DNA from 2 places in the Variovorax rhizosphaerae genome. Region 2 is predicted to be linked to the other one. Evidence: riboswitches for the same ligand, from Rfam matches in the RefSeq annotation. Region 2 holds a riboswitch; the other holds the start of a gene.
What was found. Region 2 has a riboswitch for glycine ahead of gcvT (glycine cleavage system aminomethyltransferase GcvT). Riboswitches for the same ligand answer to the same signal wherever they lie in the genome.
Positions count from the first base shown of each region.

Region 1: another riboswitch for glycine. It lies ahead of WKW82_RS10675 (D-amino acid dehydrogenase); the one in region 2 lies ahead of gcvT (glycine cleavage system aminomethyltransferase GcvT).

Region 1 is NZ_JBBKZT010000004.1:315,579-325,953, forward strand. It holds gene WKW82_RS10660 (SDR family oxidoreductase) at 1-481, shown strand, start outside; gene WKW82_RS10665 (SDR family NAD(P)-dependent oxidoreductase) at 478-1,233, shown strand; gene WKW82_RS10670 (fumarylacetoacetate hydrolase family protein) at 1,293-2,144, shown strand; gene WKW82_RS10675 (D-amino acid dehydrogenase) at 2,303-3,574, opposite strand; glycine riboswitch at 3,602-3,710, opposite strand; glycine riboswitch at 3,714-3,814, opposite strand; gene WKW82_RS10680 (hypothetical protein) at 3,817-4,020, opposite strand; gene WKW82_RS10685 (TetR/AcrR family transcriptional regulator) at 4,186-4,863, shown strand; gene WKW82_RS10690 (acyl-CoA dehydrogenase C-terminal domain-containing protein) at 4,908-6,704, shown strand; gene WKW82_RS10695 (DUF2147 domain-containing protein) at 6,735-7,172, shown strand; gene WKW82_RS10700 (3-hydroxyacyl-CoA dehydrogenase/enoyl-CoA hydratase family protein) at 7,194-9,593, shown strand; gene WKW82_RS10705 (acetyl-CoA C-acyltransferase) at 9,605-10,375, shown strand, end outside.
Region 2 is NZ_JBBKZT010000005.1:154,113-164,487, forward strand. It holds gene gcvP (aminomethyl-transferring glycine dehydrogenase) at 1-1,328, opposite strand, end outside; gene gcvH (glycine cleavage system protein GcvH) at 1,432-1,806, opposite strand; gene gcvT (glycine cleavage system aminomethyltransferase GcvT) at 1,846-3,021, opposite strand; glycine riboswitch at 3,067-3,169, opposite strand; glycine riboswitch at 3,190-3,275, opposite strand; gene WKW82_RS12215 (TRAP transporter large permease) at 3,300-4,592, opposite strand; gene WKW82_RS12220 (TRAP transporter small permease) at 4,603-5,115, opposite strand; gene WKW82_RS12225 (TRAP transporter substrate-binding protein) at 5,197-6,168, opposite strand; gene denD (D-erythronate dehydrogenase) at 6,220-7,230, opposite strand; gene WKW82_RS12235 (electron transfer flavoprotein-ubiquinone oxidoreductase) at 7,367-9,067, opposite strand; gene WKW82_RS12240 (SDR family oxidoreductase) at 9,206-9,988, shown strand; gene WKW82_RS12245 (DMT family transporter) at 10,147-10,375, shown strand, end outside.

The DNA of each region.
Region 1 (10,375 bases), on a different contig from region 2:
CAACGGCCCGATCCTCGAGGCCACCGACGCCGACCTGGAGTTCGCCTTCAACCTCAATGTGCGCGCGCAGTTCTGGACGATCCAGGCCGTGCTGCCGCGCATGCTCGCAGCGGGTGCGGGCAGCATCATCAACATGGCCAGCGTCTGCTCCAGCATCAAGGGGCTGCCGAACCGCAACGTCTATGGGACAACCAAGGCCGCGGTGCTGGGGCTGACCAAGAGCGTCGCCGCGGACTACGTGGCGCAGGGCATCCGTTGCAACGCGGTGTGCCCGGGCACCGTCGATACGCCTTCGCTCGGCGAGCGCATCAATGCCAACGAAGACCCGGTGGCCGCACGCAAGGCCTTCATTGCGCGGCAGCCGATGGGCCGCCTGGCGCAGGCCGAGGAGATCGCGCCGGTGGTGGTGTTCCTCGCGAGCGACGAGGCCGTGTTTGCGACCGGCCAAGCCTTCTCGGTCGACGGCGGCATCACGATATGAACCGCCTCGATTTCGAGGGCCGCCACGCGGTCATCACGGGCGGTGCGACAGGCCTCGGCTTTGCCATCGCGCAGCGGCTGCTCGATTCGGGCGGCAGCGTCACGCTGTGGGACCGCGACCTGGCTGCAGCGGAAGCGGCGGCGCAGCGGCTCGGCGCGAATGCCAAGGCCATCGCGGTCGACGTGTCCGACGCAGCCGGCGTGGCCAAGGCCGTGCAAGCCACGCTCGCGTTGCGCGATGCGGGCGGCGTGGTCGATGCGCTCGTCAACTCGGCAGGCATCACCGGGCCCAACACCAGTGTCGACAACTACCCCGTCGATGCCTGGCGCCAGGTCATCAACGTCAACCTCACCGGCACCTTCCTTTGCTGCCGCGAGTGGGTGCCGCATCTGCGCGAACGTCCCTGGGCGCGCATCGTGAACATCGCATCGGTGGCCGGCAAGGAGGGCAATCCGAATGCCAGCGCCTACAGCGCCAGCAAGGCCGGTGTGATCGCGCTGACCAAGTCGCTCGGCAAGGAACTCTCCGGCACCGGCGTGCGCGTGAACAGCGTAACGCCGGCGGCCGTGAAGACGGCCATCTTCGACCAGATGTCGAAGGAGCACATCGCCTTCATGCTGTCGAAGATTCCGATGGGCCGCTTCGGCACGCCCGAGGAAATCGCGTCGATGGTGGCCTGGCTCTGCACCGAGGACTGCGCGTTCTCGACGGGCGCGACCTTCGACCTGTCGGGCGGTCGCGCTACCTACTGAATCGCGGCGCACGCGCGCGCTGACTACACTTCCCATCCCTCTCTGAAAGGACTTTCGACATGAAACTCGTGCGCTACGGCAAACCCGGCAAGGAAAAGCCCGGCCTGATCGACGACAACGGCCAGTTGCGTGACCTCAGCGCCGTGGTCCCGGACCTGGGCGGCGCCCAGCTCGACGACAAGGTGCTCGCCAAGATCCGCAAGATCAAGACCGACAAGTTGCCGCTGGTCCGTGGCAAGCCGCGCCTGGGTTGCCCGGTGGCGAACACCAGCAAGTTCATCGCCATCGGCCTGAACTACGCCGACCACGCGGCCGAGTCCGGCATGCCGATTCCAGGGGAGCCGGTGGTGTTCACCAAGGCCGTGAGCTGCATCCAGGGTCCGAACGATCCGGTGATGCTGCCCAAGGGGTCGGTCAAGAGCGACTGGGAAGTCGAACTGGGCGTGGTCATCGGCAAGCGCGCACGCTGGGTGTCGCAGAAGGAAGCGCTCGATTTCGTCGCGGGCTATGTGCTGATCAACGACGTGAGCGAGCGCGAATGGCAGCTTGAGCACGGCCTGACCTGGGACAAGGGCAAGGGCTTCGATACCTTCGGCCCGATCGGCCCGTGGCTGGTCACGCGCGATGAAGTGCCGAACCCGCAAAAGCTCGGCATGTGGCTCGACGTCAATGGCCAGCGCATGCAGACCGGCAACACGAAGACCATGATCTTCAACGTCGCCAAGCTGGTGAGCTATGTGAGCCAACTCAACACGTTGGAACCCGGCGACATCATCACCACCGGCACGCCGCCGGGCGTCGGCATGGGCATCAAGCCCGCGCCCGTGTTCCTGAAGAAGGGCGACGTGATGACGCTGGGCATCGATGGGCTGGGTGAGCAGCGCCAGGAAGTGGTGCCGTTCAAGCTTTGAACGAGTAGAAATCGGGAACCTGACGCAGAGGACGCGAAGGTTCCGCGAAGGACGCGAAAGGAATCCAGAAAACTTCTTCTGGGTTCTTTCGCGTCCTTTGCGTTTCTTCGCGACCGTCGCGTACGGTCAAGCCCGCATTCGCCTGCTTGCAAATGCGCTCAGTGCTGAAAGGCGAAATCAACCTCGGGCGCCAAGCCGCTCACGATGTGCGCGATCGACTTGCCGGAACCGCAGGCATGCGTCCAGCCCAACGTTCCATGCCCTGTGTTGAGGAAGAAGTTCGGCAGCTTGGTCTTGCCGATCATCGGCACGTTGCTCGGCGTGGCCGGGCGCAGGCCGGTCCAGAACTGGGCCTTGGTCGTGTCGCCCGCACCTGGAAACAGTTGCTCCACGCGTCGCACGATCGCCTCGCAACGGATGCGGTTCAGGTCGCGGTCGTAGCCGTTGAGTTCGGCGGTGCCGGCGATCCGCATGCGGTCGCCGCGGCCGTCCTCTGACGTGTAGCGCGAGAACACCAGTTTGAATTCGTCGTCCGTCAGCGAAACCTGGTAGGCCTTCGATGCGTCCTTCACAGGCAGCGTGACCGAGTAGCCCTTGGCCGGGTAGATCGGCAATTCAATGCCCAGCGGCTTGGCATAGATCGGGCTCAGCGAGCCCATCGCCATCACGTATGCATCGGCCTGCAGGCGCTGGAAGCGGCCTTCGATGTCGGTGGCCTCCACGTGCTCGACTCTGCCGCCGGCCTCGCGGATCGCGGTCACCGTGTGGCTCATCAGGAATTTCACGCCGGACGCTTCGCAGAGCTTGACCAGCTCACGCGCGAAGCGGTTCGCATCGCCTGATTCGTCTTCGGCGGTGTAGGTGGCGCCGGCCAGTTGCGGCCGGATGTGGGCCAGCGCCGGTTCGAGCTTCACCGCTTCGTCGGCAGAGATGACGAGGCGCTCGCAACCCAGCGCGCGCATCTGCTCGGCCGGCTTCAAGGCGCCGTCGAACTCCTTCTGCGTCGTGTAGAAGTGCAGGATGCCTTGGGTGCGCTGGTCGTAGCCAAGGCCGGTTTCGCTGCGCAGCGCCTGCAGCATGCTGCGGCTGTAGGTGCCCAGGCGCACGATCTGCTCGATGTTGTGCTTCGTCCGTGCCGGCGTGCATTCACGCAGGAACTGCAGGCCCCACATCCATTGGCGCATGTCGGCGCGGATGCGGAACAAGAGCGGTGCGTCTTCCTTGCCCAGCCATTGCAGCACCTTGATCGGTGCGCTCGGGTTGGCCCAGGGTTCGGCATGGCTGACGGAGATCTGGCCGCCGTTGGCAAAGCTGGTCTCTGCCGCCGGTGTGGCCTGGCGGTCGACCACGGTGACTTCATGGCCGAGTTTCTGGAGGTAATAGGCCGAGGTGACGCCGAGCAAGCCGGCGCCCAACACGATCACGCGCATGGGAGGTCCTTTGAAATGATTTCAAAAGCCGCTCCCCCTGTCCTTGTTACCTGAGAGTTTCGACCGCCGCGCCCGCGGGGGTGTTGCTCCTTCGGTGCATCGGGCGTGTGCCCGATGGCTCTCCAGACGGCGATATCGATGGGTGCAGTACATGACCCGGTGAGGGGTCGACCTGAGCGTTCATGGGAGTTTGCGCCTTCGGTGGAGCGGCCTGGCCGCTCGCTCTCCTGCAGCCGCGAATTCTAGGGTGGCCGGTCCGGATCTCCAAAGGGAAACGTTGCAAGCCCTGACGTTTCGACACGGATGTGGCCTTGCAGCACCACATGGGCGAACCCGGCATCACCGGACTGCAGGGCCTTCGCGAAATCGACCGGACCGAGGCCCGGCGCGTGACGCCGGTAGTCATTGCACTTCTGCCGCAGGCGCGACGACGGCACGTTGGGCATCGCGGGCGAGGCAGCTTCAGCAACGCACCGCCGGGTCGCGGGGGTGTCGTCGAAACCTGCCGACCCGCGCAATAGTCCACCAAATGACGGGGGCTTTGCGCTTCTGTCTTGATTGGTTTGGCTGCAAAATAGCACGACCGTTCGTTTTATTGAATTCAACAATCCATGTCCGCCACCGCCGTGTCCGCGAAAGCCTCGCGAACCGCCCAGAAGGGCCAGCAGACCAAGGCCGCCATCGTCGATGCGGCGCTCAACCTTGCCGCCCAGATCGGTCTCGAAGGCCTGTCGATCGGCGCCGTGGCCGAACTCACGCAGATGAGCAAGTCGGGCGTCTTCGCCCACTTCGGCTCGCGCGAGGAACTGCAGATCTCGGTCGTCCGCGAGTACCACGCCCGCTTCGAGCAGGAGGTGTTCTACGCCGCCATGCCGGCACCGCGCGGCCTGCCGCGGCTGTGCGCCATGTTCGACAACTGGATGAAGCGCACCTCGGTCGAGATCGATTCGGGCTGCATCTACATCAGCGGCGCTACCGAATTCGACGACCGCCCAGGGCCCGTGCGCGATGCGCTGGTCGAGTCGGTCAGCATCTGGCAGGCGGCCATGTTCCGTGCCGTGCAACAGGCCACGGCCGAAGGCCACTTCCGCCCCGACATCGACGAGCGCCAGATCGCCTTCGAGATCCATGGACTGATCCTCGCGTCGCACTATGAAGCGCGCTTCCTGCACACACCCGGTTCCATCGAGCGAGCGCGCAAGGGCTTCGAAAACATCATCAACCGCTTTGCGACCCCATCAGCACCGCGGCTCTCCCTCACGCAGCCGTCGCCCACGCGCCAAGGCTGATTCCCTTTTCCTTTACCAATAAACCTGCTCAGGAGCTTTCGCACATGCCTTCCTACACCCCGCCGCTGCGTGACATGCAATTCGTGCTGCATGAAGTCTTCCATGTCGCCGACGAATTCAAGGCCATCCCCAAGCATGCCGATACCGACGTCGACACGATCAACGCGGTCATCGAGGAAGCCGGCAAGTTCGCTGCCGAAGTGACCTTCCCGCTGAACATCTCCGGCGACGAAGAGGGTTGCACGCTCGACAAGTCCACGCACGAAGTCACAGCGCCCAAGGGCTTCAAGGAGGCGTATGCGCAGTTCGTCGAAGGCGGCTGGCCGGCGCTGTCGTGCAGCCCCGAGTTCGGCGGCCAAGGCCTGCCCTACGTGCTGAACCAGTGCTTGTACGAGATGCTCAACAGCGCGAACCAGGCCTGGACCATGTACCCCGGCCTCTCGCACGGCGCGTACGAAGCACTCCAAGCCCACGGCACGGACGACCAGAAGAAGACCTACCTGCCCAAGCTCACCAGCGGCGAATGGACCGGCACCATGTGCCTGACCGAGCCGCATTGCGGCACCGACCTGGGCATGCTGCGCACCAAGGCAGAGCCCCAAGCCGACGGCACCTACAAGATCACCGGCAACAAGATCTTCATCTCGGCCGGCGAACACGACATGGCCGAGAACATCATCCACCTGGTGCTCGCGCGCCTGCCGGACGCGCCCAAGGGCAGCAAGGGCATCAGCCTGTTCGCGGTGCCGAAGTTCAACGTCAAGGCCGACGGTTCGCTGGGCGATCGCAACCCGATCTTCTGTGCCGGCCTCGAACACAAGATGGGCATCCACGGCAATGCGACGGCGCAGATCGCCATCGACGGCGCCATCGGCACCATGGTCGGCGAACCCAACAAGGGCCTGGCCGCGATGTTCGTGATGATGAACGCCGCCCGCCTGGGCGTGGGCAACCAATCGCTCGGCCTGACCGAAGTGGCCTACCAGAACGCGCTGGCCTATGCCAAGGACCGCATCCAGATGCGTTCGCTCTCCGGCGTGAAGGCCAAGGACAAGGATGCCGATCCGATCATCGTGCACCCCGATGTCCGCAAGATGCTGATGACCGCCAAGGCCTACGCCGAAGGTGGCCGCGCGCTGCAGGTCTTCTGCACGCTGCTGCTCGACAAGGAACACCACCACCCCGACGAGAAGGTGCGCAAGGACTCCGGCGAACTCGTCGCGCTGCTGACGCCGATCGTCAAGGCCTTCATCACCGACAACGGCCACATCGCGACCAACGCCTGCATGCAGGTCTACGGCGGCCACGGCTTCATCAAGGAATGGGGCATGGAGCAGTACGTGCGCGACAACCGCATCAACATGATCTACGAAGGCACGAACACCGTGCAGTCGCTGGACCTGCTGGGCCGCAAGGTGCTGTCGAACAACGGCGCGTCGCTGAAGAAGTTCGGCAAGCTGATCGGCGCGCTGGTCGCGGAAGAAGGCGTCAACGAGAAGATGAGCGAGTTCATCACGCCCATCGCCGTGCTCGGTGAACAACTGACCAAGCTGACGACCGAAGTGGGCTTCAAGGGCTTCCAGAACCCCGACGAAGTGGGCGCTGCCGCGGTGGACTACCTGCGCGTGGCCGGCCACCTCGTGTTCGGCTACCTGTTCGCCCGCATGGCGCAAGTGGCGCTGCGCGAGATCGCGGCCGGCAACACCGACCCGTTCTACGTCGGCAAGCTGCAGACCGCACGCTTCTACTTCGCCAAGCTGTTCACCGAGACCGCCACGCTGATGCGCAACGCGCGCACCGGCAGCAAGGTGTTGATGGACACCGACGCGGCGCTTGCCTGATCCACGGATTTCAATAACGAGGGGACGACCATGAAAAAGCTTGCACTGACAGCCATCCTTTTCGCAGCCACCGCCACGTCCGCCTTCGCGCAGATGACGCCGGTGGGCGCCTGGCAGACCATCGATGACAAGACCAACGAGGTCAAGTCGCAGATCCGCATCACCGAATCCGGTGGCGTGGTGAACGGCCGCATCGAGAAGCTGCTGCGCAAGGACGCCAAGCAGGATGCGGTGTGCGACGAGTGCAGCGACGACCGCAAGGGCAAGCCCATGGTCGGCCTTGAGATCATCCGTGGCGCCAAGAAGGTCGAGGGCAAGGACGTCTGGGAAGACGGCAAGATCCTCGACCCCGAAAACGGCAAGAACTACACGCTTCGCCTGACCCCGATCGAGGGCGGCAAGAAGCTGGAAGTGCGCGGCTCGGTGCTCGGCATCGGCAGAACCCAGACCTGGGTCCGCGTGCAGTAAGAAACATCAGACGGAAATTCAATGTCCCGATTTCAAGTGAAGAAAGTCGCCGTGCTCGGCGCCGGCGTGATGGGCGCGCAGATTGCTGCGCATCTGGTCAACGTCCGAGTGCCGGTGGTGCTGTTCGATCTCGCGGCCAAGGAAGGCCCGAAGAACGGCATCGTCACGCGCGCCATCGACAACCTCAAGAAGCTCAAGCCCGCGCCGCTCGGCGATGTGGCCGATGCATCGCTGATCGAAGTCGCCAACTACGACGACAACCTCGACAAGCTCGGCGAATGCGACCTGGTGATCGAGGCGATCGCCGAGCGCATGGACTGGAAGCTCGATCTGTACAAGAAGATCGCGCCGCATGTGTCGAAGCACGCGATCCTGGCCTCGAACACCTCGGGCCTGTCGATCACCAAGCTCAGCGAAGCGCTGCCTGAAGCATTGAAGCCGCGCTTCTGCGGCATTCACTTCTTCAACCCGCCGCGCTACATGTTCCTGGTCGAGCTGATCAACACGCCGACCACGCAGCCTGAAGTGCTGGACCAGCTCGAAGCCTTCGTGACGAGCACGCTCGGCAAGGGCGTGGTGCGCGCGCATGACACGCCCAACTTCATCGCCAATCGCGTTGGCATCGCCGGCATGCTGGCGACGCTGAAGGAAGTCGAGAAGTTCGGCCTGACGCCGGATGTGGTCGACGACCTGACCGGCAAGAAGCTGGGCCGCGCGAGCTCGGGCACTTTCCGCACGGCGGACGTGGTGGGCCTGGACACGCTGGCCCATGTGGTCAAGACGCTGCAGGACAACCTGGACGAGAAGAGCGATCCGTTCTATCCGAACTTCGCGACGCCGCCGGTGCTGGCCAAGCTGCTGGAACTGGGCAAGCTGGGGCAGAAGACCAAGGGCGGCTTCTTCAAGAAGGTCGGCCGCGACATCCTGCGCTTCGACCTGGCCAAGGGCGACTATGTGCCTTCAGGCGACAAGGCTGACGAGGTCTATGGCCGCATGCTGAAGAAGCCGGCTGGCGAGCGCCTCCGGTTGCTGCGCGAGAGCGAAGGCCCGCAAGGCCAGTTCCTCTGGGCCATCCTGCGCGACAGCTTCCACTACGCGGCGATTCATCTCGCGACCATCGCCGAGAGCGCGCGCGACATCGACTTCGCGATGCGCTGGGGCTTCGGCATGAAGCAAGGTCCGTTCGAGCTGTGGCAAGAGGCCGGCTGGACGCAAGTGGCCAAGTGGATCCAGGAAGACATCGATGCCGGCAAGGCGCTGACGACGGCGCCGCTGCCGAAGTGGGTGTTCGAAGGCCCGGTCGCGGAAGCCGGTGGCGTGCACACGCCTGAAGGTTCGTGGAGCGCTTCGGCCAACAAGTTCGTGGCGCAGCGCAAGCTACCGGTGCATGAGCGCCAGTTGTTCCCGGAAAGCGTGCTCGGTGCCAATGCGCCCGACGCGAACAAGGCCGGCACGACCATCAGCGACGAAGGTGACGTGCGCGTCTGGACGCTCGATGGCGAAGTGCTCATCGCCAGCATCCATTCGAAGATGCATGCGATCAGCCCTGACGTGGCTGAATCGCTCGCCGCAGCGGTCGATCTGGCCGAAGCGGAATACAAGGGCCTGGTGATCTGGTCGCCGGACGAAATGTTCTCCGTCGGCGCCGACCTGCAGGCGATGCTGCCGGCCTTCGTGGTCGCCGGCATCGGCGCGGTCGAAGGCGCGGAAGAGGCGCTGCAGCAAACCATGCTGAAGATCCGTTACAGCAGCGTGCCCGTGGTGTCGGCCATTCGCGGCCTGGCGCTGGGCGGTGGCTGCGAGCTCGCCGTCTACTCGTCGAAGCGCGTCGCCGCGATGGAAAGCTACATCGGCCTGGTCGAAGTCGGCGTTGGCCTGATTCCCGGCGCGGGCGGCCTGACCTACATCGCACGTCGCGCGGCCGAGAACGCTTCGGCATCGACCGGCACCGACCTGCTGCCCTTCCTCACCGAGGGCTTCACCGCCGCGGCGATGGCCAAGGTCGGCACCGGTGCACTCGATTCGAAGAAGCTCGGCTACCTGCTCGACAGCGACGTGATCGTGCCGAACAAGGACGAACTGCTCTACGTGGCGCAACAGCAGGTCAAGGCCATGGCCGACGCCGGCTACCGCGCCCCGCTGCGCCGCAGCTTCCGCGTGGCCGGCCGCAGCGGCGCCGCAACGATCAAGGGTTCGCTGGTCAACATGCGTGACGGCGGCTTCATCAGCGCCCACGACTTCCACATCGCCAGCCTGATCGCCAACGTGGTGACCGGCGGTGACGTCGACGCCGGCTCGCTGGTGACCGACGAATACCTGATGGCGCTGGAACGCAAGGCGTTCTGCTCGCTCATCGTGCACCCCAAGACGCAAGAGCGAATCATGGGGATGGTCCGCACCGGCAAGCCCGTGCGCAACTAAGGACAGATTCAATGAGCAAGCAAGTTCAAGACGCCTACATCGTCTCCGCCACGCGCACGCCGATCGGCAAGTCGCATCGCGGTTACTTCCGCAACTACCGCCCCGACGACCTGCTGGCGACCACGCTGAAGGCAGCGTTGGCGGCCGTGCCCAACCTCGACCCGAAGGCCATCGAAGACATCATCTGCGGTTGCGCGATTCCTGAGTCGCAGCAGGGCCTCAACGTCGCGCGCATCGGCGCGGTGCTGGCCGGCCTGCCGACCAGCGTCGGCGGCATCACCGTGAACCGCTTCTGTGCGTCCGGCCTCTCGGCCGTGCAGATGGCGGCGGACCGCATCCGCGTGGGCGAAGCCGACGTGATGATCGCGGCCGGCGTGGAAAGCATGAGCATGGTGCCAATGATGGGCAACTCGCCCTCGCTGTCGCCCTCGATCTTCGAGCGCGAAGGCGACGTGGGCATCGCCTACGGCATGGGCCTGACCGCCGAGAAGGTGGCGCAGCAGTGGAAGGTGAGCCGCGAGGCGCAGGACGCGTTCGCGCTGGCCTCGCACCAGAAGGCATTGGCCGCGCAAGCCGCCGGCGAATTCGCCGACGAGATCACGCCGATCGAGGTGACCGACCGCACGCCTGACCTCGCCACCGGCGAATCGATCGCGAAGAAGCGCATCGTCAGCCTCGACGAAGGCGCGCGCCCCGACACGACCATCGAAGGCCTGGCCAAGCTGCGCACGGTGTTTGCGGCACGCGGCACGGTGACGGCGGGCAACAGCTCGCAAACGTCC
Region 2 (10,375 bases):
AGATCTTCCACGTCGGCATAGGTGCTGGTCTCGTCCAGCGAGAGGCCGAGATGGCCTTGCAGCCGGCAGCGCAGGTTGATGTTGGCGGCTGCGGCGCGGTCGAGGATGGCCTGGGTGTCGTCGCCGGTCTGAATGGTCAGCGAATCGAAGGCGGTGGTGTTGGACAGCACGCGGCCCATTTCCTCGAGGCCCTCGGCGAGGATGGCCGTCAACGCGGCCACGCGCTGCGCGATGCGGAGCAGGCCCTGGGGACCGTGGTAGACCGCGTACATGCTGGCGATCACCGCCGGCAAGACCTGCGCGGTGCAGATGTTCGAGGTGGCCTTCTCGCGGCGGATGTGCTGCTCGCGCGTCTGCAGCGCGAGCCGATAGGCGGGCGCGCCGTGCACGTCGACGCTGACGCCCACCAGCCGGCCCGGCAGCGAGCGCTTGAACTCGTCGCGGCAGGCGAGGTAGGCCGCGTGCGGGCCGCCGTTGCACAGCGGCATGCCGAAGCGCTGGGTGGTGCCGCAGACGATGTCGGCGTCCCATTCGCCGGGCGGCGCGAGCAGCGTGAGCGCCAGCAGGTCGGCGGCGACGCACAGTGCGGCGTGGTTGGCATGCGCATGGCCGGCCAGCGGGCGCAGGTCATGCACCTGGCCGGTAGTGCCGGGGTACTGGGCCAGCACGCCGAAGAAATCGCCGCTCGCCATGAGGTGCGGCAGGGTTTCGGTCGCGGTGCTGACCTTGATCTCGATGCCCAGCGGCGCGGCGCGGGTCTTGATGACTTCGATGGTCTGCGGATGGCAGTCGCCGGCCACCAGGAACACATTGCTCTTGCTCTTGACGCTGCGACGGGCGAGCGTCATGGCCTCGGCGGCGGCGGTGGCTTCGTCGAGCATCGAGGCATTGGCGATGGCCATGCCCGTGAGGTCGCAGACCATGGTCTGGAAGTTGAGCAGCGCCTCCATGCGGCCCTGCGAGATCTCGGCCTGGTAGGGCGTGTAGGCGGTGTACCAAGCCGGGTTCTCCAGGATGTTGCGCAGGATCACGCCGGGCGTGTGCGTGCCGTAGTAACCCTGCCCGATGAAGTTGCGCGCCACCTTGTTCTTGCTGGCGATGGCCTTCAGCTCGGCCAGCGCGGCGGCCTCGGTGATGGCGGGCGGCAAGTCCATCGGATGCGAGCGGCGGATGGCCGGCGGCACGATGCCGTCGATCAGTTCCGCGCGCGTGGCATGCCCGATGACGGGCAGCATGCGCGCCTCGTCGGCGGGCTCGATGCCGATGTGGCGCGCGACGAATTCTTCGGCATTTTCGAGTTGGCGCAGGGAGGGCAGGGCGTTGGGCATGGCGTGTTCTGTCTAGGAGGAGGATGAATGCGGAAAGAGGTTGCGGAGGACGCGCGGGTCGCGTCCTTCACGTACGACCCGGTCCGCATTCAGCGGCGTTGGATCAAGCCTCGGCCGAAAACTTGTCGTAGGCCGTCGAATCCATCAGCGCATCCAGTTGCGCTGGGTCGCTGAGCTTGACCTTGAAGAACCAGCCGGCGGCCAGCGGGTCGGTGTTGGCCAGCGACGGGTCGGCGCGCAAAGCCTCGTTCACCTCGGTGACTTCGCCCGACACGGGCATGAACACATCAGCCGCGGCCTTGACGGACTCCACCACGCCGGCCACTTCGCCTTGCGCGTAGTCCTGGCCGACCTGCGGCAGGTCGACGAACACCACGTCGCCCAGCGCATCCTGCGCGTGCACGGTGATGCCGACGGTGACGGTGTCGGCGCCGGTGGATTGGACCCACTCGTGGTCCTTGGTGTACTTGACGGTCATGAATGCTCCTGGAAAAAAGTCTGACGAAAACTGGATGAATCAGCCGCGGAAATAACGGGTCGGCACGAAAGGCATGGTGGTCACTTCCATCGGCACGGGCTTGCCGCGCACGATGGCCTGGATGCGGGTACCCGGCTCGGAGAAGGCCGTGGCCACGTAGGCCATCGCGATCGGGCGGTCGGCCGTCGGGCCGAGCAGGCCGCTGGTCACCTTGCCGATGGGATGGCCTTCGAAGGACTGCAGTTCGCTGCCGTCGCGTACGGGCACGCGCTCCAGTGCGACGAGGCCGACGCGCTTGCGCGTGAGCGTCTTCTGGTCGACATGGCCGGCCAGGTCGCCGGCAACGGCCAACTGCGTCAGGATCTTGTCGGCGCCCGGGAAGCCGCCGGCGCGCGCACCGCCGGTGCGGCGCACCTTCTGCATCGCCCAGTTGAGCGAGGCTTCGACTGGTGTGGTGCTGGTGTCTATGTCGTTGCCGTAGAGGCAGAGGCCGGCTTCCAGGCGCAGCGAATTGCGGGCGCCGAGGCCGATGGGCTTCACCTCGGGTTGCGCCAGCAGCAGGCGGGCGAGGGCGTCGGCGTCGCTGGCGGCGACCGAGATCTCGAAGCCGTCTTCGCCGGTGTAGCCGCTGCGGGTCACGAAAGCCGGGATCGCGCCGATCTGCACCGCGCCGCCGGTCATGAACACGTAGCGCTCGACGCCGGGCGACAGGCGCGCCAATGTGCCCGCGGCCTGCGGGCCTTGCAACGCCAGCAACGCATGGTCGGGCAGCGGCTGGACCGAGCAGCGTCCGCCGATCCTGGCCGTGATGTGCGCGATGTCAGCCGCCTTGCAGGCCCCGTTCACGATCACGAAGATCGAGTCGTTGCCTTCGTTGAAGAACATCAGGTCGTCGAGGATGCCGCCGTTGTCATCCAGCAGCAGGCCGTAGCGCTGCTTGCCGGGCGCGAGGCCGATCACGTCGACCGGCATCAGCGTCTCGAAGGCGGCGGCGGCATCCGGGCCGACGAGCCGCAACTGGCCCATGTGCGAGATGTCGAACAGGCCCGCGGCTTCGCGCGTGTGCTTGTGCTCTGCCATCAGGCCGCTCGGGTATTGCACCGGCATCGAATAGCCGGCGAAGGGGACCATGCGACCGCCCAGTTCGACGTGCAGGTCGTGCAGCGGGGTCTTGAGCAGCGTGGTGTCGGAAGCAGTGTCGGGAGAGGAGGCCATGGGGCTTTCCAGTGGGGCAGTCGAGTTCCATGACGCAAGCCATGGGCCACCCCTGCTGTCCGCTTTACCTGAGAGATTCGCCCCACGATCGGGGTTTGCTCCTTCGGTGGGCCGCGTGCTTCCGCGACCTCTCTCCAGCAAGGAAACGCCCGTGTGACCGGGCGCCTTGTCAGTCCTTTTGCCTGAGCGTTCGGACCCATGCTTTTGGGGCCCTGCGCCTTCGGCGGCCCCGTCTGGCGGGGCGCTCTCCTGACCCCGCGAGTGTAGCGGTTCGCGGCCTATTTGAAGCCGAGCGCGTGCGGCATCCAGGTGCTCAGCGCGGGCACGAAAGTCAGCAGCACCAGCACCGCGCCGTGTGCCCACAGGAAGGGCACCAGTTCGCGCACCAGTTGCGACATCGGCACCTTGGAGACGTTGCAGGTCACGAACAGCAGGCCGCCCACCGGCGGGGTGATCATCCCCAGCGTCAGGTTGTAGATCACGATCATCGCGAAGTGCACCGGGTCCACGCCCAGCTTCATCGCCACCGGCGCGAGGATCGGCGCCAGCACCATCACGCCCGGCAGCGGCTCGATGAAGATGCCGAACAGCAGCAGGAACACGTTGACGATGATCAGGAACATCCACGGCGAGAGGTTCATGCTCACCAGCCACTCGGCCATCTGCTGCGGAATGCCCTCGATCGTCAGGATCCAGGCGAAAGAGGCCGACAGGCCGATGATGATCAGCACCGAGGCCGACAGCAGCGCCGAGCGTTCCAGGATGTTCGGCAGCGCCTTCCATTCCAGCGTGCGATAGACGAACTTGCCGCACACCAGCGCGTAGAACACGGCCACGACGGAGGCCTCGGTCGGCGTGAACCAGCCGGCGCGCATGCCGCCGAGGATCACCACCGGCAGCAGGATCGCCGGCAGCGCCTTCCAGGTGGTCAGCAGGATCTCGCGCAGCGGCGGCGTCTCGCCATCGCCCTTGTAGTTGCGCTTCTTCGAGACGTAGAAGTTGACGATGCACATCGCCACCGCGATCAGGATGCCCGGCAGGATGCCGGCCACGAACAGCGTGCCGACCGAGACGGATTCGTCCTGCAGCGCATAGATGATCATGATGATCGACGGCGGAATGATCGGCCCGACGATCGCGGTCGACGCGGTCAGCGCCGCGGCGTACGAGCGGTCGTAGCCGGCCTTGTCCATCATCTTGATCAGCATCGATCCGGGGCCCGCGGCATCGGCCAGCGCGGAGCCGGAGATCCCGGAGAAGAAGGTCAGCGACACCACGTTGGTGTAGCCCAGCCCGCCGCGCCGGTGCCCGACGAACTGCCCCGCGAAGCGCAGCAGCACCTCGGTCAGCGAGCCGCCGCTCATGAGTTCGGCGGCCAGGATGAAGAAGGGCACCGCCATCAGCGGAAAGCTGTCGATGCCGGTGAAGGTCTCCTTCAGCAGCACGAGCAGCGGATAGCTCTCGGCGAGGATCAGCGTGGCCGCGGTGGCCAGGCCGAGCGCGAAGGCCACGGGCACGCCGATCGCGAGAAAAATGCAGGCGGAAACGATGAGAACGATGCTGGCATCCATGTCGTTCTCCCTACAGCGACGCGCTGGCGTTGGCGTCGAAATGCTCGTCGGACGCGAACTCCCTGCGCAGCACATACGGCTTCACCACGAACAGGAAGTGCACGATCAGCAGCACGCCGCCGATCAGCATCGCGCTGTAGATGTAGGCGAACGGAATCTGCGTGACGGCCGTGAGCTGGAACATGGTGCGCTGCATGTAGAGCCAGCCGTACCAGACCATGAAGCCGAAGAAGGCGAACAGCAGCGCCGCGACGACCATGCGCACCGCGATCGCGCCCGCGCGCGGCAGCGCGTCCTGCAGGTTCTCGACCGCGATGTGGCCGCCGTAGCGCAGCACCGGCCCGGCGCCCAGGAAGGTGAGCCAGATCATCATGTGGCGCGACACCTCCTCGGCCCATTCCAGAGACTGGTTGGTAAGGTAGCGCAGCGCCACGTTGGTGAAGATGATGACCGACATCGCGGCCAGCAGGAGGATCAGGGCCCAGCGGTTGGCCGCGAGGAAGTAGCGCTCGAAAGCTTGCACGGGTGGAATCTCGTTGGGTCTTTGAAAAGCGAACCGCCCGGCACCTCGCGGGCCGGGCGGTGATCGGGGAGCCGCGGGGGCTTACTTGACGTCGGAGATCTTCTTGATGTTGTCGGCGCCGAATTCCTTGGCATAGCCGACATAGGCAGGCTTCAGCGCCTCGCGGAAGGCGGCGCCGTCGACGGTCTTGGTGACCTTCATGCCGTCCTTCTCGAGCTGGGCGATGCCGTTGTTCTCGTCGTCGTTGACCTTCTTGCGCTGGGCCACGGAGGCCTTTTGCGCAGCGTCGACGAACACCTTCTTGTCGGCATCCGACAGCTTGTTCCAGACCTTGGGTGACAGCAGCAGCAGCGCCGGCGAGTAGACGTGGCCGGTCAGCGACAAGTGCTTCTGCACCTGCGAGAACTTGGCCGACAGGATGACGGGGATCGGGTTCTCCTGGCCATCGACCGTGCCTTGCTGCAGCGCGCCGAACAGTTCGGGGAAGGCCATCGGCGTCGGCAGGATGCCGAAGGTGCGGTAGCCGTCCATGTGCACCTTGTTTTCCATCGTGCGCATCTTCAGGCCGGCGGCATCCGTGGGCTTGACGATGTCGCGCTTGCTGTTCGTCATGTGGCGGAAGCCGTTCTCGGTCCAGGCCAGCGCGATGATGCCCTTGCTCGGGAACTTGGTCAGGATGTCCTGGCCGATCGGGCCGTCCATCACCTTGCGCGCATGGTCGTAGTCGCGGAACAGGAAGGGGATGTCGACGATCTTGACCTCGGGCACGAAGTTGCCGACCGGGCCGGTGGAGGTGTTCAGCAGGTCCTGCGTGCCGAGCTGGATCGCCTCGATCTGCTCGCGTTCACCGCCGAGTGCCGAGTTGGCGAAGTGCTGGCACTTGTAGCGGCCTTGCGTGCCCTTCTCGATCTCGTCGCAGAACACCGTCGAGCCCACGCCGTAATGCGATTCCTTGGACGTGGCGTAGCCGATCTTCAGCGTGGTGGTCTGTGCGAACGCGCCCGCGCTGAGGGCGAGCGAAAGGCAGGCGGCGGCGATGTGGCCGAATTTCATGAAGTCTCCGTTGGGGGATAGGTTTGCACAGAGTGTGCAAAAAACCGTCAACTATGCCGCAAGTGGTAGCGTTACCGCGTCGGGATTTTCACGGACGTAGTCGCGCAGGATGGCATCGATGCTCTCGTCGGCGAACAGGCCCAGGTCGCGTGCGCGCACCCATTCGAAGCGGCCGGGCCAGCCGGTGATGATCTCGGTGATGGTGCGGTCGGGCCGCATGTCGAGCAGGTCGGTGGCGGCGGAGCCGCCGATGCGGTGCAGCGCCTGGACCATCTCGTCCACGCTGACACACAGGGATGGGAGGTTGACGGCGGTGCGCGGCCCCCATTTGGCGTGCGGCGCGGTCGCGGCGCAGATCAGCCCCTCGATGGTGCGTGCGGGCGATGAAAGCGCCACCATCGTCTCTGGCGGCACCGGGCAGCGCGAGGGGAAGCCGGCCAGCGGCTCGCGGAACATGCCGCTGAGGAAGCTCGACGCGGCGCCGTTCGGCTGGCCCGGCCGCACCGCCACGGTCATGAGGCGCACGCTGCGGGCGTGGATGTAGCCCTTGCGCCCATAGTCGGCCATCAACTGCTCGCCGACGTACTTCTGGGTGCCATAGCTGGTCTGCGGCGTGGGCAGCGTGTCGTCCTCGATCACGTAGGGCAGCGGCGCGCCGTACACGGCCAGGGAGCTTGCATAGACGACCAGGGGCCGGGTGTGCTGCGCACGGCAAGCCTCCAGCAGGGCGTAGGTCGCGAGGAAATTGCTGCGCATGCCGAGTTCGAAGTCGGCCTCGGACTCGCCGCTCACGGCCGACGCGAGGTGGAAGACCACCGCTGTTTCCGGTGGAAGGGCCCGCTGCGGACTGTCCGGTGCCAGCAGCTCGCACAGGTCGCCGACGATGACGTTCACCTTGGGATGGTCCAACAGGTCGTCCGGCGGTTGCACGCGGTCGACCAGCGTGATCGTGCCGATGCGATGCTCCTTGCCGCCGCCCACGCCGATGCCGCCCCTGGCCAGGAGCCTGCGCGCCAGCCTGGCCCCCAGAAAACCCGCACCGCCGGTGATCACAATTTGCATCCGATGTTCTCCTGTCCTTGCAGCTTAGGACGTTGTCATAACGCATCGCCTCCGTCCTGGGAAGCAGGAAACACGCCGATACAAAATGTAAACAAAAAACGCGCCTCGAGGGCGCGTTCCGGCGGGAGGTAGGGAATTACATACCCACGTAGTTCGGTCCGCCTCCGCCTTCCGGCGTAACCCAGACGATGTTCTGGGTCGGATCCTTGATGTCGCAGGTCTTGCAGTGCACGCAGTTCTGCGCGTTGATCTGCAGGCGCTGCTTGCCGGCATCGCCGTCGGGCACGAACTCGTACACGCCAGCCGGGCAGTAGCGCGATTCTGGGCCGGCGAACTTGGCCAGGTTGACGTTGACCGGCACCGACGCGTCCTTCAGCGTCAGGTGGGCCGGCTGGTGCTCTTCATGGTTGGTGTTGCTGATGAACACGCTCGAGAGCCGGTCGAAGGTGAGCTTGCCGTCCGGCTTCGGGTAGACGATGGGCTCGCATTCGGACGCCGGCTTGAGCGCTAGGTGGTCAGGCTTGTCGCGGTGCAGGGTCCATGGGATATGGCCCTTGAGCGCAAATTGCTCGATGCCGTTCATGAGCGTCGCGATACCAAGACCCTTCTTGAACCAGCTCTTGAAGTTGCGCGCCTTGTACAGCTCCTTGTAGAGCCAGCTCTTCTCGAAGGCGGCCGGATAGGCGGAGAGTTCATCGTGCTGGCGGCCGGCCTGCAGCGCGGCGTAGGCGGCTTCGGCGGCGAGCATGCCGGTCTTGATCGCGGCATGGCTGCCCTTGATACGGCTCACGTTGAGGTAGCCGGCGTCGCAGCCGACCAGCGCGCCACCCGGGAAGATCGTCTTGGGCAGCGACATCAGGCCGCCGGCCGTGATGGCGCGGGCGCCGTAGCCGATGCGCTTGGCCGGCTTGATGCCGTGCGCTTCATCGCCTTCGAGGTACCAGCGGATGTTCGGATGCGTCTTCCAGCGCTGCATCTCCTCGAAGGGGCTGAGGTACGGGTTGCTGTAGTCGAGGCCGGTGATGAAGCCCAGCGTGACCTTGTTGTCCTCCATGTGATAGAGGAAGGCGCCGCCGTAGGTGTCGCTCTTCATGGGCCAGCCGGCCGTGTGCAGCACGAAGCCGGGCTGGTGCCGCTTGGGATCGATCTCCCAGACTTCCTTGACGCCGAGGCCATAGGCCTGCGGGTCCTTGCCGGCGTCGAGCTTGAACTTGGCGATGAGCTGGCGGCCGAGGTGGCCGCGCGCGCCTTCCGCAAAGATCGTGTACTTGCCGTGCAATTCCATGCCGAGCTGGAAGTTCTCGGTCGGTTCGCCGTCCTTGCCGACGCCCATGTTGCCGGTGGCGACGCCGCGCACCGAGCCGTCTTCGTTGTAGAGCACTTCAGCGGCAGGGAAGCCGGGGAAGATCTCGACGCCGAGGTTCTCGGCCTGCTGGGCCAGCCACTTGGTGAAGTTGCCCAGGCTGATGATGTAGTTGCCGTGGTTGTTGAAGCACTCCGGCAGGAAGAAGTTGGGGGTGCGGTAGCCGGTCTTCTCGCTGAGGAAGACCATCGCGTCGTCGGTGACGGGCTGGTTCAGCGGTGCCCCGAGTTCGGCCCAGTCGGGCAGCAGTTCATTGAGCGCACGCGGGTCCATGATGGCGCCCGACAGGATGTGCGCACCCGGCTCGGAGCCCTTCTCGAGCACCACGACGGAGACTTCCGTGTTGTTCTTGGCGGCCAGCTGCTTCAGGCGGATCGCGGTGGACAGGCCCGCGGGGCCGCCACCGACTACGACGACGTCGTACTCCATGGCTTCGCGGGGGCCGAACTGGGCGAGGATTTCGTCTTGGGTCATGGGGTCTGGCCGATAATGTTTTTTGGTTGCAGGGGAGCGGGGGGATGCGCGGCATTTTATGCGGCACATGGTCTCGTCCCCTGTCATTCGGTGATACCCCATGGGTGTCGCCCGCGAGACGCACGAGGGACTCCCGCCATGACATACAGCATCGATCTCGCAGGCCGCGTGGCCTTCGTCACGGGCGCGTCGAGCGGGCTCGGCGCGCAATTCGCCAAGACGCTCTCGCGCGCTGGCGCCGCGGTGGTGCTGGCCAGCCGCCGCATCGAGAAGCTCAAGGAACTGCGCGCCCGCATCGAAGGCGAGGGCGGCGATGCGCATGTGGTCGAACTCGACGTGACCGATCGGCAGAGCATCAAGGCGGCGGTGGCGCGCGCCGAGACCGAGGTCGGCTCCATCGACATCCTCGTCAACAACTCGGGCGTCAGCAACACGCGGCGCCTCGTCGACGTGGACGAGGAGGACTACGACTTCATCTTCGACACCAATGCCAAGGGCTCCTTCTTCGTGGCGCAGGAAGTGGCCAGGCGCATGATCCAGCGCGCCCGTGGCGCGGCGCCGGGCACCTACACGGGTGGCCGCATCATCAACATCGCATCGATGGCGGGGCTCAAGGTGCTGCCGCAGATCGGCGTGTATTGCATGAGCAAGGCGGCGGTGGTGCAGATGACGCGGGCCATGGCGCTGGAGTGGGGGCGCTTCGGCATCAACGTGAACGCGCTGTGCCCCGGCTATATCGAGACCGAGATCAACCAGCACCACTGGGGTACCGATGGCGGGCAGAAGCTCGTCGGGATGCTGCCGCGCAAGCGCGTGGGCAAGCCGGAGGACCTGGATGGGCTGGTGGTGCTGTTGTCGAGTGCGCAGAGCCATTTCGTGAACGGCGCTGTCATCGCTGCCGACGACGGGTTCGCGCTGTAGATGTTGCTCTCCCCCAGGATCCGCGCACTTCATGTCGCTCCTCCAACCCCCTCACCGGGGGCAACGCCAGCGGCCCGGCGAAGCCGCTTCTGCGGTGTTCGTGGAAGGGATGCGTCTCGCATGAAGTTTCCGGGCTGCGTTTGTTGAAGTCTTCTGCGATGACGGGCATCGTCGCCGGCCTGGCGGCGGGTGCGCTGTGGGGCCTGGTGTTCGTGGCGCCGCGCATGGTCGGCAACTTCGGCATGGTCGACATCGCGGCGGCGCGCTTCGTGGTGTTCGGCGTGGTGTCGGCACTGATGCTGTTCACGCGGCCGGCCGTGCGGCGCTGGCCCACCTTGCGGCAGGGCGCGGCGGCGCTGGCCTTGAGCGTGCTTGGCTTCACGGGCT